DNA from 4 places in the Mesorhizobium sp. C264A genome. Region 1 is predicted to be linked to each of the others. Evidence: predicted binding sites of a transcription regulator. Region 1 holds the regulator's gene; each other region holds the start of a gene.
What was found. Region 1 encodes PhoB, which activates phosphate uptake and scavenging genes when phosphate is short. Its sites were predicted from a motif close to TGTCATNNANCTGTCAT; they were not measured.

Region 1 (3,533 bases):
GTCTGATCTGATTCAAGAAGGCGTCCTGATTGAAGGCAAACCTGGCGAGACAGGCGCACTGAAACGCGGCCGGCCGCAGGTCGGCCTTGGCCTCAACCCGGAAGCGGCGGCGGTGATGACCGTCGTGCTGTCGCTCAATTTCCTGTCCGTCACCGTCATCGACTATGCCGGCCACGTCGTCGCCGAGGAACAGCGCCGGCTGGACACGCTGACCAAGCCGCGCGACGAGCTGATTGGCGAATGCGTAGCAATCGTCCGGCGGCGGCTTGAGGATCCCGACCTCGATGTCCAGAGCATCGCCCGCATTGCCATGGGCATCCAGGGCATCACCGATTCGCAGGCGCGCGCCATGCTGTGGTCGCCAATCACGCCACTGACCGACATTGCCTTCGCCGACATGTTGGAAGTGGAATTCGGCATTCCGGCCACCATGGAGAACGACTGCAATATGATGGCGGTGGCGCTGCAATGGCGCCAGCCCGAGCGCTACCGCGACAACTTTATCGCCATCCTCTTGTCGCACGGCATCGGCATGGGACTGGTGCTGAAAGGCGAACTGTTCACCGGCACCCATTCCTCGGGCGGCGAGTTCGGCCACATGATCCACCGTCCGGGCGGCGCGCTCTGCCGCTGCGGGCGGCGCGGCTGCGTCGAGGCCTATGCCGGAAACTACGCCATCTGGCGCAGCGCCAAAATGATGGGCGAGGATGCCGAGCCGGTCGATATCGGCGACGCTGATATGCGCGCACTCGCCGCGCGCGCCCGCGAAACCGATGGCCCGGAGCGCGAAGCCTATCGCAGGGCCGGTGAGGCGCTCGGCTTCGGCCTCGGCAGCCTGTTTGCTCTGATCGATCCGGCACCCGTCGCCATGGTCGGCGTCAGCGCCGCCGCCTTCGACCTGATCGAACCGGCATTGCGCGAAGCGATCGCCCAGACCGCCGGCGGCCAGCACTCGAAATCGATCTCCTTCGACACCGAGCCCAACGAGCTGCCGCTGATCCGCGAAGGCTGCGCCATGCGCGCGCTCGGCTTCGTCGACCAGGAGATTTTCGCGCCGGGCATTCAGGCGAAATCCGGCAAGCATGTCGCCTGAATGGCCGGCAACGGCGCGACGCGCAGCATCCTAGTCTTCCCTAATAGCGTAGCCGGCGCCGCGAATGGTACGGATGACATCCGGCATGCGGCCGTTGTTGACGGCCTTGCGCAGCCGCCCGACATGCACGTCGACGGTTCGCTCGTCTATATAGATCGTCTCGCCCCAGACATTGTCGAGCAGTTGGCTGCGCGAGAACACGCGGCCGGGATGGCGCATCATGAATTCGAGCAGCCGGAACTCGGTCGGTCCGAGCCTGATCTCGCTCTTCTTGCGGTAGACCCGGTGCGATTCTCGATCGAGCACGATGTCGCCGACCTTGAGCACGCTCGACAGCACTTCCGGCTTGGCGCGGCGCAGCAGCGCTTTCACGCGCGCCATGAACTCCGGCGTCGAGAATGGCTTGACCAGATAGTCGTCGGCACCGGTGGACAGGCCGCGCACGCGGTCGCTTTCCTCACCGCGCGCGGTCAGCATGATGATCGGCAGCCGCTCGGTTTCGGGCCGCACTCTAAGCCGCCGGCAGAGCTCGATGCCGGAAACAGCCGGCACCATCCAGTCGAGCACCAGGAGATCGGGCACGTTTTCCTGCAGGCGGATCTCGGCCTCGTCGCCGCGTGTCACCACCTCGACCTGATAGCCTTCGGATTCGAGGTTGTAGCGGAGGAGCACGCCTAGTGGCTCCTCGTCCTCCACGACCATGATGCGTGGCGCGATCATAGGCAGTTCACCCTCATCAGGCCGGCGTGGCCATCGCCGTCTCGTCCTGCTTCGGACGATTGGCGGGCAATTGCTGGCCGGTCAGCACATAATACGCATTTTCGGCGATGTTGGTGACATGATCGCCGATGCGCTCAAGATTCTTGGCGCAGAACAAGAGATGCGTGCAGGCGGTGATGTTGCGAGGGTCTTCCATCATGTAGGTCAAGAGCTCACGAAACACGGACGTGTATTTGACGTCGATGCGCTCGTCGTCATTCCTGAGTTTTGCAAGAGCTGCCGCATCGGTGGCGGCATATTCCTCGACGACGCCTTGCACCTGGATCAGCACCAGTTGCGCCATGGCATCGATGGAGTGCGAGAGGTCGCGCGGCGTGACGCTCAAGCCCACGGTGCCGACGCGTTTGGCGATGTTCTTGGCGAGATCGCCGATGCGCTCGAGGTCGCCGGCCATGCGGATCGAGCCGACCACGGCGCGCAGATCGTTGGCCATCGGCTGGCGCTTGGCGATCAGCGTGATGGCGCGGTCGTCCAGTTCGCGCTGGCGCGCATCCATGATGGCGTCGTCGGAAACGACACGCTGTGCCAGCGCATTGTCCGAATTGAGCAGCGCCCTGGTCGAGCCGCTGACCATCGAGCCTGCCAGATCGCCCATGTCGCGGATCAGCTTGCTGATCTGCCCGAGCTCTTCATCGAAGGAGGCGACGGTATGTTCACCCATGATCTTGGTCCTCGTGCCTGAAATTCACCCGCCGGAAGGTTCAGCCGAAGCGGCCGGTAATGTAATCTTGGGTGCGCTTGTCGTCGGGGTTGGTGAACATCTTGTCGGTTGCGCCCTCCTCGACGAGATAGCCGAGATGGAACATCGCCGTGCGCTGCGACACGCGCGCCGCCTGCTGCATCGAATGGGTGACGATGACGATCGTGTAGTTCTGGCGCAGTTCGTCGATCAGCTCCTCGACACGGGCGGTGGCGATCGGATCAAGCGCCGAGCAGGGCTCATCCATCAGGATCACTTCCGGCGACACGGCGATGGCGCGCGCGATGCACAGGCGCTGCTGCTGGCCGCCGGACAGGCCGGTGCCGGGCTCCTGCAGGCGGTCCTTGACCTCGTTCCAGATCGCCGCCTTCTTCAGGCTCTGCTCGACGATCTGGTCCATGTCGGACTTGCGCTTGGCCAGCCCATGGATGCGCGGGCCGTAGGCGACGTTCTCGTAGATCGACTTCGGGAACGGATTGGGTTTCTGGAACACCATGCCGACGCGTGCGCGCAGTTCGACGACATCGATGTTCTTGTCGTAGATGTCGTCTTCATCGAGCGTGATCTTGCCGGTCACCCGCGCCGAATCGATGGTGTCGTTCATGCGGTTGAGGCAGCGCAGGAAGGTCGACTTGCCGCAGCCGGACGGGCCGATCAGCGCCGTCACCTGGTTCTGGCGGACGTCGAGATTGACGTCGAACAACGCCTGCTTCTCGCCGTAGAAGACGCCGACCTTGTCGCCGCGCATCTTGATGACTTCGTTCGACTTGGCGTTCATTTTGTCGCCCACTGCATTTTCAAGGGACTGTTCGGTCATGATGTTCATACCAAATTGCCTTTTTTCTACCAGCGCCGCTCGAACCGGCGCCGAAGCACGATCGCGGTGATGTTCATGGCCATGAGGAAGACGAGCAGGATGATGATGGCGCCGGACATGCGCTCGACAAAAGCGCGCTCAGC
Region 2 (3,533 bases), 350 kb from region 1:
GCGAGGAGCGTTTTCGCGGGCTGATCGATGCGCTCGGCGATCTCGTCGTCCACCGCGACCGCGACGGCCACATCGTCTATGCGAACATGGTTTTCGCCGGCCTCGTCGGAACCGATCAGCGCGACCTTGCCGGCAGGACTCTGGCCGACCTCGGCATCGATGTCGGTATCGTTCCCGACGCCGCCTTTTCCGATCATGAATGCCTGAGTTCCACCGACGTCTCCATACGTACCCCGAACGGTCCGCGCTGGTTCTCATGGATCGAACTGTCGGTGCGCGACAAGGATAGCGGCGCCGTCTCGCACCGGGCGATTGCCCGTGACATCACCGCCCGCAAGCGCGCCGAATCCTCGTTGATCACCGCGCGTGAGCGCGCCGAATATGCCAGCCAGGCCAAGTCGCGCTTCCTCGCCACCGTCAGCCATGAGATCCGCACGCCGATGAACGGCATCATGGGCATGGCCAAGCTTCTGGCTGACACCAATCTGTCGCCCGAGCAGCGCACCTATGTCGGCGCCGTCTCGACCTCGGCCAGCGCCCTTTTGGCGCTCATCGAGGATTTGCTCGACTATTCCAAGATAGAGGCCGGCCGTTTCGACCCGGAGCCGCAGCCGACATCGCTGCGCGAAATCGCCGACAACATCATCGAACTGATGGCGGCGAAAGCCTTCGCCAAGAACATCGGCCTCGGCTGTCATGTCGAGCCCGACGTGCCACAGATGATCATGGCCGATCCCGGCAGGGTCAGGCAGGTGCTGCTCAACCTGATCGGCAATGCGATCAAGTTCACCGACACCGGCGGCGTGCTGGTTTCGGTTGCACGGGCCCGCACCGAGACCAGCGACCGCATCTGCTTCACCGTCGCCGACACCGGCCCTGGCCTGCGCGAAGAGGATATGGAGCGCATCTTCGAGGAGTTCGAACAGTCCGACGGCACCTCGACCCGCACCCATGGCGGCGCCGGCCTCGGTCTGGCCATATCGAGGCGCCTGGTCGCCGCCATGGGCGGTGCCATTTCGGTGTCGAGCCGGCTTGGCGAGGGATCGGAATTCGTCTTCGAGATCCCGGCCGCAGGAGCAACCGAGGCACCGCAGAACCGGCAGAACATCCTGGCCGGCCGGCGCGCCGTGATCGTGTCGAAGAACGCCGTCGAGGCCGACGCCATCGCCCGCACCATCCGCGCCCATGGCGGCGCCGTCGACGTCGCCGCAACCGCTTCCCAGGCGACGCCCTTCGCCGAACATTGCGATGTGCTGTTGATCGACGCGGCCCTGGAGGACGGCGACGGCAGACTGCTCAAGCGCCTGCGCCAGAGTGGCTTTGCCGATTGCGAGGCGATCACGCTGATCGCGCCGACCGACCGCGGCATGCTTGGCGAATTCCGCGCCAGCGGCTACGCCACCTTCCTGGCAAGGCCGGTGCGCGGCGAAACGCTGCTGCGCGTGCTGTTGACCAATCACGCCCCTGCCTTGCCCCAGCCCAAGCCGGAAAAGAGCGGCGTGTCCGCCCTTCGTGTCCATGGCGGGCGCCGGCAAGGCTTGTCGGTGCTGATCGCCGAAGACAACGACATCAACGCCATGCTTGCCCGCGCCACGCTTTTGAAGGCGGGACATCGCGTGAAAGTGGTCGGCAATGGCAAGGCCGCGGTCGAGGCGGTGACCGAAGCCGGGCTGAAAAACCGCTTCGATGTGGTGCTGATGGATCTGCACATGCCGGTCATGGACGGGCTGGACGCGATCGCCGCCATCCGCCGCCACGAGGAGGAAATGGCTGTGCCGCCGGTTCCGATCATGGTGCTTTCGGCCGACAGCCAGGAAAAGACCCGCCACACCGTGCTCGCCCATGGCGCCAGCGGCTTTGTCACCAAGCCGCTCGATCCCGACGCGCTGGTCCATGCCGTCGAGGGCCAGGTGGCCGCCTGAATTCATGTCGCTCGAAAATGGCCCCGGTTTTGAGAAGACGACATGCACAAAACAAAGACTTGAAGCGCGTCGCGTGAATCGTCCCAGCGCGACGCGCTTCAAGGTGACGCTGGCGCAATCCTCGCGTCACGTAGGTAGCCGAATGAGGGTTTTCGCCAGCCGACGAAGTATTGCCCGTCGCGCCGTATCACGGTACTGTCACAATCCTGTTGCACCTACACCGTATCCCCGTGCCAAGAGGGATGGCTCGAAGGAGAATCACTCGTGCATACAGTTATGCCGGAATGTGACACTCGGCCCAGCGCAGGCGGCGCTTTGCTCGCCGCGCGGAACGCCGATGCCGTCGCAACAGGCGCACCGCTGGGCCGTATCGGCAATCTCGAAGTGCGGCTTGCCCGCAATGAGGCCGAGATCGCCGCCGCGCAGGAAGTGCGCTACCGGGTGTTTTATGACGAGCTTGGCGCCAGGAAGGACCTGTTCCAGGCGCAGGACCGGCGCGACGCCGACCGCTTCGACCCGCTGTGCGACCATCTCCTGGTGCTTGACACCTCGATCTCCGGCCCCGAGCATCGCCGCATCGTCGGCACTTACCGCCTGCTGCGGCAAGAGATTGCGGCGACCGCCGGCGGCTTCTATTCCGAAGGCGAGTTCGAACTGACCAAGCTGATCGCCCGCCATCCCGGCCAGCGCTTCCTTGAGCTCGGCCGCTCCTGCGTGCTGCCGGAATACCGCTCGAAGCGCACCATTGAGGCGCTGTGGCAAGGCATCTGGGCCTACATCAACCACTATGAGATCGGCGTGATGACCGGTTGTGCCTCGTTCCCTGGCACGGTGCCGGCTGCGCATGCCGAGGCGCTCACCTACCTTGCCCATCACTGCCGGACCAACTCCGCCTGGGATGTGCGGGCGGTCTCCGGCCGCTATTGCTCGATGGATCTGATGCCGATCGAGGCGGTCAACGCCAAGGCGGCGATCGCGGCCATGCCGCCGCTGGTCAAGGGCTATCTGCGCGTCGGCGCCCGCATCGGCGACGGCTGCGTCATCGACCGTGAGTTCTCCACCGTCGATGTGTTCGTGGTGATGCCGGTCAAGGAAATCGGCGCCCGCTACGTCAACTATTATGGCGGGGAAGCGCAGCGCTTTGCGGCGTGAGGCAGTAGGCAGTAGGCAGTAGGCAGTAGGCAGTAGTGAAGGCTGCCGCGAATTGCTGACTACCGACTATTCCCTATTCCCTATTCCCTATTCCCTAATCCCTCTCCCTACGGAATATCCTCCGGTCGCCGTCCCGGGCGGCTCTTGTAGGACGGAAAGGTCCAGCCGAATTTCAGCGCGCCGCCGCGCACCAGGAAAGACGCGACGAAGCCGGCGATATCCGAGGCGAGCGGCGGCAGGCCGGCAAGATCGCCAAGTGTGTAGAGGCCGGCGCCCGCGAGTGCGGCGGTGACGTAGATTTCGGGCCTGAGCAGCACCGATGGCTCGCCGGCCAGCAGATCGCGCAGGATGCCGCCAAATGTGGCGGTCAACACGCCCATAACAACGGAGACGACCGGCGAGCCGGTGATGGCCAGCCCCTTGGCCGCGCCCATTACGGAAAAGGCCGCCAATCCGATG
Region 3 (3,533 bases), on a different contig from region 1:
GATCGTTTCGGGGAAGAAGTCCGGAGCCGCCTTACGCTTGCCGAACATCATGTCGTATTGCAGCAGGCGGAAGTCGTTGATCGCCGGATCAACGTCCTTCTGCCGCGCCCAGTCCGGCGTGGCCTCACCTGACGGTGTCAAAAGCAGATTGCGGTCGACGACGCGATAGCGTTCGCGCAGCGCGCCCAGGAAGCCGGTGTAGTAGGGGTGCGTGATCCCGGCCGTTGTCAGGATGTGGTAGGGCAGGAAGGCCGGGCTCACCGCGCCCATATCCTGCGCCGGACCGGTGCGGTTAGACCAGATGACCAGCGGCGTCTGATGATGCTCCAGTGCCGCCTCCGGCGTCGGTTCCTTGCGCGGCGCGACATTGTCCTTCAGGTAACCGGTTTCGACATAGACGGGGCCGAGCGGCGGCAGATGGTCGCCGAAGAAGGCGATGACCGTCGGCCGCTCGCGCTTCTTCGCCCATTCGATCAATCGTTCGAGGCCACGGTCGGCATCGGCGGAGCCTTCGGCGTAGCTGAGCAGCGATTCCCGCGCCCATGTGCTGATCGGTGCCGCGACCTTGTGGGTCGGATTGTAATAGCGGTACGGCTCGTAGGGACCGTGGTTCTGCAGGCTGACGGCGAAGAAGAACACCGGCCGCTCGCTGGCGTCGGCCTCTGCGATGATCTCGTCGGTCATCGACGCATCGGAAGCCAGCGGCCCGCGCTTTTCCAGTGGCGGCAGCGTCTCTTCCGAGCGGAAATCGTTGAAGCCGAAATCGGCATAGACGGCGCCCCTGTTCCAGAACCAGTTGGTGCCCGGATGGATGGCGCGCGCCCGGTATCCCTCGCTTTTCAGGAAGGTCGCCAGCGACGGCGTCGGTGTGCGCACATATTGCTGGTAGGGGATCGAGCCCGCCGGCAGGAAGGCATTGGAAAAGCCGGTCAGCGCCTCGAATTCGATGTTGGCGGTCATGCCGCCGAATTCCGGCGAAAACATATAGCCGGAACGCAGCGCCCGCACATTGGGGATCGGGTCAGGCGTGATTGTGACGCCGGGCAGCTTGGTCGGATCCCAGAAAGATTCGCTCATCACCACGATGATGTCGGGTTTCTCATCCGGTACCGAGGCCGCCACAGCAGGCCTGTCGATCGCGTCGATCGCCTTGTCGGAATAGCCCGCCGGCGCCGAGACATGCGCCATCGGCACGTTGAGCGCGAAGGCCAGCGCAAACCCGTTGGAGGCGTAGTTCTCCTTCTGGTCCCACATGATCGGGATGATCTGCAGCCGGTCGCGGGTCCACGAGAAGGTGGCGTAGTCCATGATTGAGACGAAGAAGGCGAGCAGCGGCACTGCCAGCGTCAGCCGCGCCAGCCGCCCTTTGCGGCTGAGGATCGGAACCTTGCGGCGCCACAACCGCCAGCCATAGATCAGCAGCGACAGGCCGGCGACGATGCCGACCGCCATGGCGAGCGCCGTCCAAGGCCGTTCGCGCACCAGGAGCGGCATCAGTGCCATGATCTGGCGCGAATAAAGAAAATCGGTTGGGTAGAGCGGATCGCCGAGATAATGCGACTTCTGATGCCCGACAAAGGCCAGCGCCAGCGTCAGCGGCGCCACGATCATCAGGCTCTGGTGACTGCGGCCAAGCACGGCGTCCAGTCCCATCAGCACCAATGCAAAGACAATGATGGTGGTCCAGCCCGGCTTGAATGGCTGCAGGAAGAAGTCGACCGTGCCGAAGAAGTCGCCGCGCACGATCCATTCGATGGCGAACACCAGGATGGCGGAGGCAAGCAGCGTGACCAGACCGTAGCGGATGACCGGCCATCTGCGCCCCGGCAGGTAGCCGGTGGACGGATCGTCTTCCAAGAACTGTGGCGCGGGTACGGCCGCGCCCTTCCTGATCCTAGCCACGTCTCTTCCCCCGGCCCAAGCAACGCGTATTTCCACTCGCGCCACCGTTCTGTCATAGAACTGTCATGCAAAAGCTAGCGCCTGTGGCGAAAATAAGAAGAGCCAGCAAACGATTCGTGAGCGGTTTTCATCAGGTGTGATCGGCAAAAAGCCTTTGGGAACAGGGACTCGGGGTCAGCTCCGGTTCAAGCGAGAGCCGAAATACCCCCTCCGGGCTTGACTTGGCGGTCCGCCTTGCGTCACAGGCAGTAAAAATCAGCCGCTGGAGAGCGCCCAAATGGCCGTCGCATTCACCTTTCCGGGACAGGGCAGCCAGGCTGTCGGCATGGGCAAGGACCTCGCCGACGCCTTCCCCGAGGCACGCAGGGTGTTCGAGGAAGTCGATGATGCGCTGGGCGAAAAGCTGTCGAAACTGATCTGGGAAGGCCCGGAAGAGGCGCTGACCCTGACTGCCAATGCCCAGCCGGCGCTGATGGCGGTCTCGCTGGCGGGAATCCGCTCGCTGGAAGCGCGCGGCTTTTCGCTGAAGGACAAGGTTGCCTACGTTGCCGGTCATTCGCTCGGCGAATATTCCGCCCTTGCCGCGGCCGGTTTCGTTTCGGTCGCCGATGCTGCCCGGCTGCTGCGCATCCGCGGCAACGCCATGCAGGCGGCGGTGCCGGCCGGCGAGGGCGCCATGGCGGCGATCATCGGACTGGAACAGCCCGACGTCGAAGCCGCTTGCACCGAGGCCGCAACGGGATCCGGCAAGGTCTGCCAGATCGCCAACGACAATGGCGGCGGCCAGCTGGTGATCTCCGGCGCCAGGGCGGCGGTGGAACTCGCCGCGAAACTGTGCACCGAAAAGGGCGCCAAGCGGGCGCTGATGCTGCAGGTCTCCGCACCCTTCCATTCGGCGCTGATGGCGCCGGCGGCCGATGTCATGCGCGAGGCGCTGGCCGGCGTGACCAAGAATGCACCGGTCGTGCCCGTCGTCTCCAACGTCACTGTAGCCCCGACCAGCGACCCCGACGAGATCGCGCGCCGCCTGGTCGAGCAGATCACCGGGCGCGTGCGCTGGCGCGAAACGGTGGAGTGGTTCGGCGCCAATGGCGTCGCCACGCTCTATGAGATCGGCGCCGGCAAGGTGCTTTCCGGCCTGGCGCGGCGGATCAACCGCGACATCGCCACATCGGCCGTCGGCACGCCGGCCGAAGTCGAGGCGGCGCTGGCCGCGCTTGCATAATCCACTGGCGATTCAACCCCTCCCGTGGGAAGGGTGTTCTCTTAAGATCAGGAGACGAAAATGTTCGAACTGACCGGCCGCAAGGCGCTCGTCACCGGCGCATCGGGCGGCATTGGCGAGGCGATTGCCCGGGTGCTGCATGCGCAAGGCGCCATTGTCGGCCTGCACGGCACCCGCATCGAGAAACTGGAGACCCTGGCCGGCGAACTCGGCGACCGGGTAAAGCTGTTCCCGGCCAATCTTGCCGACCGTGACGAGGTCAAGGCGCTTGGCCAGAAGGCCGAAGCCGAACTCGAAGGCGTCGACATACTGGTCAACAATGCCGGCATCACCAAGGACGGCCTGTTCGTGCGCATGGCGGACGCGGATTGGGACAGCGTGCTGGAGGTGAACCTCACCGCCGTGT
Region 4 (3,533 bases), 280 kb from region 1:
CGTTGGCTACCTGCAGGGTCGCGTTGGAGCGGGCTGTTGCTGAGATGGTCATGATCGGGACATGCAAAAAGGGCGGCGTTTTTCACGTCGCCCTTTCTGATTTTGCCGTCAGCCGCCGATGGCTGCCTTACGGGCTTCGACGATGACGTTGTAGAAGTCAGGCTTGACCGGGACGTAACCGGTGAAGTCGCCGCCTTCGACGCCTTCGAAACAGGCCTTGTCCTTCTTCGGCAGGTCGGTGAAGAAGGCGGCAAGCTTGGCGGTCATGTCGTCGCCGAGCGCGGTGCGCACGACCAGTGGGCCGTTCGGGATCAGGCCCGAGCGCCAGACTTCGACGAAGTCGTTGGGGTCGACGGCGCCCTTGGCGGTGACCTTGTGGAAGGTGCCGGAGGTGTAGCCGTTCTTGAAGTCGCCGATGCCGGAGGAATCGTCAACCGCAACGTCGACCTTGCCGTCGCGAACGGCGAGGATGTTGTTTTCATGGCCGCCATTGAACTGGGTCGAGGCGAAGTAGGCGTCGTTCGAGGCGCCGGTGTCCTTCGGGATCTGGGTCAGCGGGATCAGGTAGCCCGAGGTCGAGTCCGGATCGGCGTAGCCGAGCTTCTTGCCCTTGGCCGACTTGATGTCGGTAATGCCCGAAGACTTCAGCGCCAGGCCGATGGAATAATAGCCGGTGGCGCCGTCGGTCTGCTGGGTGGTGAGGATCGGGGTGACCGCCTTCGGGTCCTTGATGTAGACGCTGGCGTAGCCGGAAGCGCCGAGTTCGGCGAAGTCGAGCGTGCCGCCGAGCAGGCCCTGGATGACGCCGTCATAGTCGGCGGCGGGGAACAGCGAGACCTTTTCGAAGCCGAATTCGGTCTTCAGGTGATCGGCCAGGCACTGATAATTGCGCAGGCGGTCGGTTTCGTTCTCTCCGCCGAGGATGCCGACGCGGAATTCCTTGAGGTCGGCCGCATGCGCGGCGCTGGTTGCCATGGCGAGAGCCGAAACGGCGCCGAATACCATCTTCCTGAACATTTGATGTCTCTCCTGTAAGTTCCGGCCCCGCGCCGGCAGCGTTCTTGATTTTTGCAAGTGCCCTTGACGCGGGCGGTCGATCCAGTGCGGCTCAGTTTTGGTCCATGATCTTTTCCGAAAACCGGTATCCACTTTTCGGGATCATGGATCAGTACCCGGGGAATGCGGGCTCGAGCGGGCTGGCGGATGCGGCGATCTTTTGCTTGTAGGCGATGCTGGTCGAGGTGATGGCCTCGGAGATATCGACGCCGTTGCCGTCGGCGCCATAGACCAGGCGCACGGCCTCGCGGTTGAGCGCTTCCGGCGGACCGTCGAAGACGATCTTGCCGGCAGCCATGCCGATGATGCGGTTGCAATAGGTGCGGGCGGTGTCCAGCGTGTGCAGATTGGTGACGACGGTGATGCCTTCGCGCAGGTTGATGTCCTGCAGCGAGTCCATCACCACCTTGGCGTTGAGCGGGTCGAGCGAAGCGATCGGCTCATCGGCGAGCAGCACCTTGGGCTGCTGCATCATGGCGCGGGCAATGGCGACGCGCTGCTGCTGGCCGCCAGACAGCGTGCCGGCTGGCTGCAGTGCGGTGCGGGCGATGTCGAGGCGCTCGAGTGCTGCAATCGCCTCAGCGCATTCGGCGCGGGTAAACATGCCGAGCAGGTTGGAAAAGGTCGAGCGATGATTGAGACGGCCGAGCAGCACATTGGTTAGCACATCGAGGCGCGGCACCAGGTTGAACTGCTGGAAGATCATGGCGCAGTCGCGCTGCCAGCGTCGCAGCGGCGAGCCACGCAGCCGCGAGACCTCGGCACCGTCAAAAAAAATCGATCCCTGGCTGGGGTCGATGAGACGGTTGATCATGCGAAGGAGGGTGGATTTGCCGGCGCCGGAACGACCGATGATGCCGACCATCTGGCCCTGTGGGATCGACAGGTCGATGGCGCTGACAGCGGTGTTCTTGCCAAATCGGCGCGAGACGCCGCGGATTTCGAGCGTGGCAGGGGTCGATAACATCGAAGAGTTCCAGACCTGAATTGATCGTCTGGTTCTCGCCTAGCGCAGCGACATGAACCTGCCATGTCATCACGATGTCAGTTTTGTTACGCTCCACAGCCGTGCGGCAAGTGGGGGTGATCGCACCCGATCAGGCGCCGTATTTCTCGAGGAACGCGTCTGCCTCGAGTACGCGAAAATCGTCGAGCGCGGCGCGCAGCCTGGCGTGGTCCCAGTCCCACCAGGCGAGCGCCTGGTAGCGTTCGGCCGTGCGGCGATCGAAACGCTCGCGGATCGGCTTGGCTGGCACCCCGCCAACGATGGTGTAGGGCGCGACATCCTTCGACACCACAGCGCCGGCGCCTACGGCAGCACCATCGCCGACGGTGACGCCGGGCAGGATGGTCGAGCCGTGGCCGAGCCAGGTGTCGTGGCCGATGGAGACGCGTTTGGCGCGGCGCTGGGCGAAGAATTCTGTTTCGTGCTCGGCGTCGTCCCAATAGTCGGAGGCGCGATAGGTGAAGTGATGCAGCGTCGGCCGCCAGGTCGGGTGGTTTGTGGCGTTGATGCGCACGGCGGCGGCTATGTTGGAGAACTTGCCGATGGTCGCGCACCAGACGACGCAGTCCTGCATGATGTAGGAATAGTCGCCGAGGATGCTTTCGGACACGCGGCTGCGGTCGGCGATCTCTGTCCAGCGCCCCAATGTCGAGTTCTCGACCTGCGCCGTGGCGTGGACCAACGGCGCTTCCGATAGTTTCCTGCTCATGCAGCGATTTTTCCGGCGGCGAAAGAGGTCACGTCGATGATGCGATCGGCGACGGCGTCACGCACATCCGGGTCATGGAAGATGCCGAGCAAGGCGACACCGCCGGCCTTCTTGGCGGCGATCAACGCAACCACAACGTCGCGGTTTTTCGAATCGAGCGAAGCTGTCGGCTCGTCGAGCAGCAAGACCGGATGCTCGGTGATGAAGCCGCGCGCGATATTGACGCGCTGCTGCTCACCGCCCGAGAAAGTCGCCGGCGGCAGCGCCCAGAGCTTTTCCGGCAAATTGAGCTGCCCCAGCAAGGTGCGTGCTTTTTTCCGCGCGCTCTCGCGGTCCTCGCCGCGTTCGACCAGCGGCTCGGCGACCACGTCGAGCGCGGAGACGCGCGGCACGGTGCGCAGGAACTGGCTGACATAGCCGATCGTCTGGCGGCGCACGGAAAGCACCGTGCGCGGGCTGGCGATGGCGAGATCGATCAGGCCGCCCTCATGCTGAACGATGATCTGGCCTTCATCGACGGCATAATTGCCATAGAGCATTTTCAGGATCGAGCTTTTGCCGGCGCCGGAAGGCCCGCCGAGCACGGCGCATTCACCGGCCCGGATCGAGAATGAGACGCCGGCGACAACCGGCAATCTGATGCCGTCGCGCAGATGCATGGTGAAGCTTTTGGCGACGCCGGAAACAACGAGGGGCGTCGGCATCAGAAGGTTCTCCAATCGTTGTTCGTCCGCGGGCCAACACCCCCTCTGCCTTGCCAGG

Region 2: a site for PhoB is predicted at 2,119-2,135, ahead of olsB (l-ornithine N(alpha)-acyltransferase). Genes of this name have one in related genera too.
Region 3: a site for PhoB is predicted at 1,953-1,969, ahead of NKL04_RS14925 (LTA synthase family protein). Genes of this name have one in related genera too.
Region 4: a site for PhoB is predicted at 2,098-2,114, ahead of phnC (phosphonate ABC transporter ATP-binding protein). Genes of this name have one in related genera too.

The regions. Positions count from the first base shown of each region.
Region 1 covers NZ_JAMYVY010000002.1:1,908,936-1,912,468, reverse strand. Annotated here, with positions in the region: gene NKL04_RS28415 (ROK family protein) at 1-1,093, shown strand, start outside; gene phoB (phosphate regulon transcriptional regulator PhoB) at 1,124-1,813, opposite strand; gene phoU (phosphate signaling complex protein PhoU) at 1,830-2,534, opposite strand; gene pstB (phosphate ABC transporter ATP-binding protein PstB) at 2,575-3,399, opposite strand; gene pstA (phosphate ABC transporter permease PstA) at 3,417-3,533, opposite strand, start outside.
Region 2 covers NZ_JAMYVY010000002.1:2,261,729-2,265,261, reverse strand. Annotated here, with positions in the region: gene NKL04_RS30090 (response regulator) at 1-1,922, shown strand, start outside; gene olsB (l-ornithine N(alpha)-acyltransferase) at 2,199-3,074, shown strand; gene NKL04_RS30080 (trimeric intracellular cation channel family protein) at 3,182-3,533, opposite strand, start outside.
Region 3 covers NZ_JAMYVY010000001.1:3,012,916-3,016,448, reverse strand. Annotated here, with positions in the region: gene NKL04_RS14925 (LTA synthase family protein) at 1-1,902, opposite strand, end outside; gene fabD (ACP S-malonyltransferase) at 2,180-3,127, shown strand; gene fabG (3-oxoacyl-[acyl-carrier-protein] reductase) at 3,188-3,533, shown strand, end outside.
Region 4 covers NZ_JAMYVY010000002.1:2,192,809-2,196,341, forward strand. Annotated here, with positions in the region: gene phnE (phosphonate ABC transporter, permease protein PhnE) at 1-52, opposite strand, end outside; gene phnD (phosphonate ABC transporter substrate-binding protein) at 109-1,017, opposite strand; gene phnC (phosphonate ABC transporter ATP-binding protein) at 1,166-2,023, opposite strand; gene NKL04_RS29770 (DapH/DapD/GlmU-related protein) at 2,154-2,771, opposite strand; gene phnL (phosphonate C-P lyase system protein PhnL) at 2,768-3,475, opposite strand.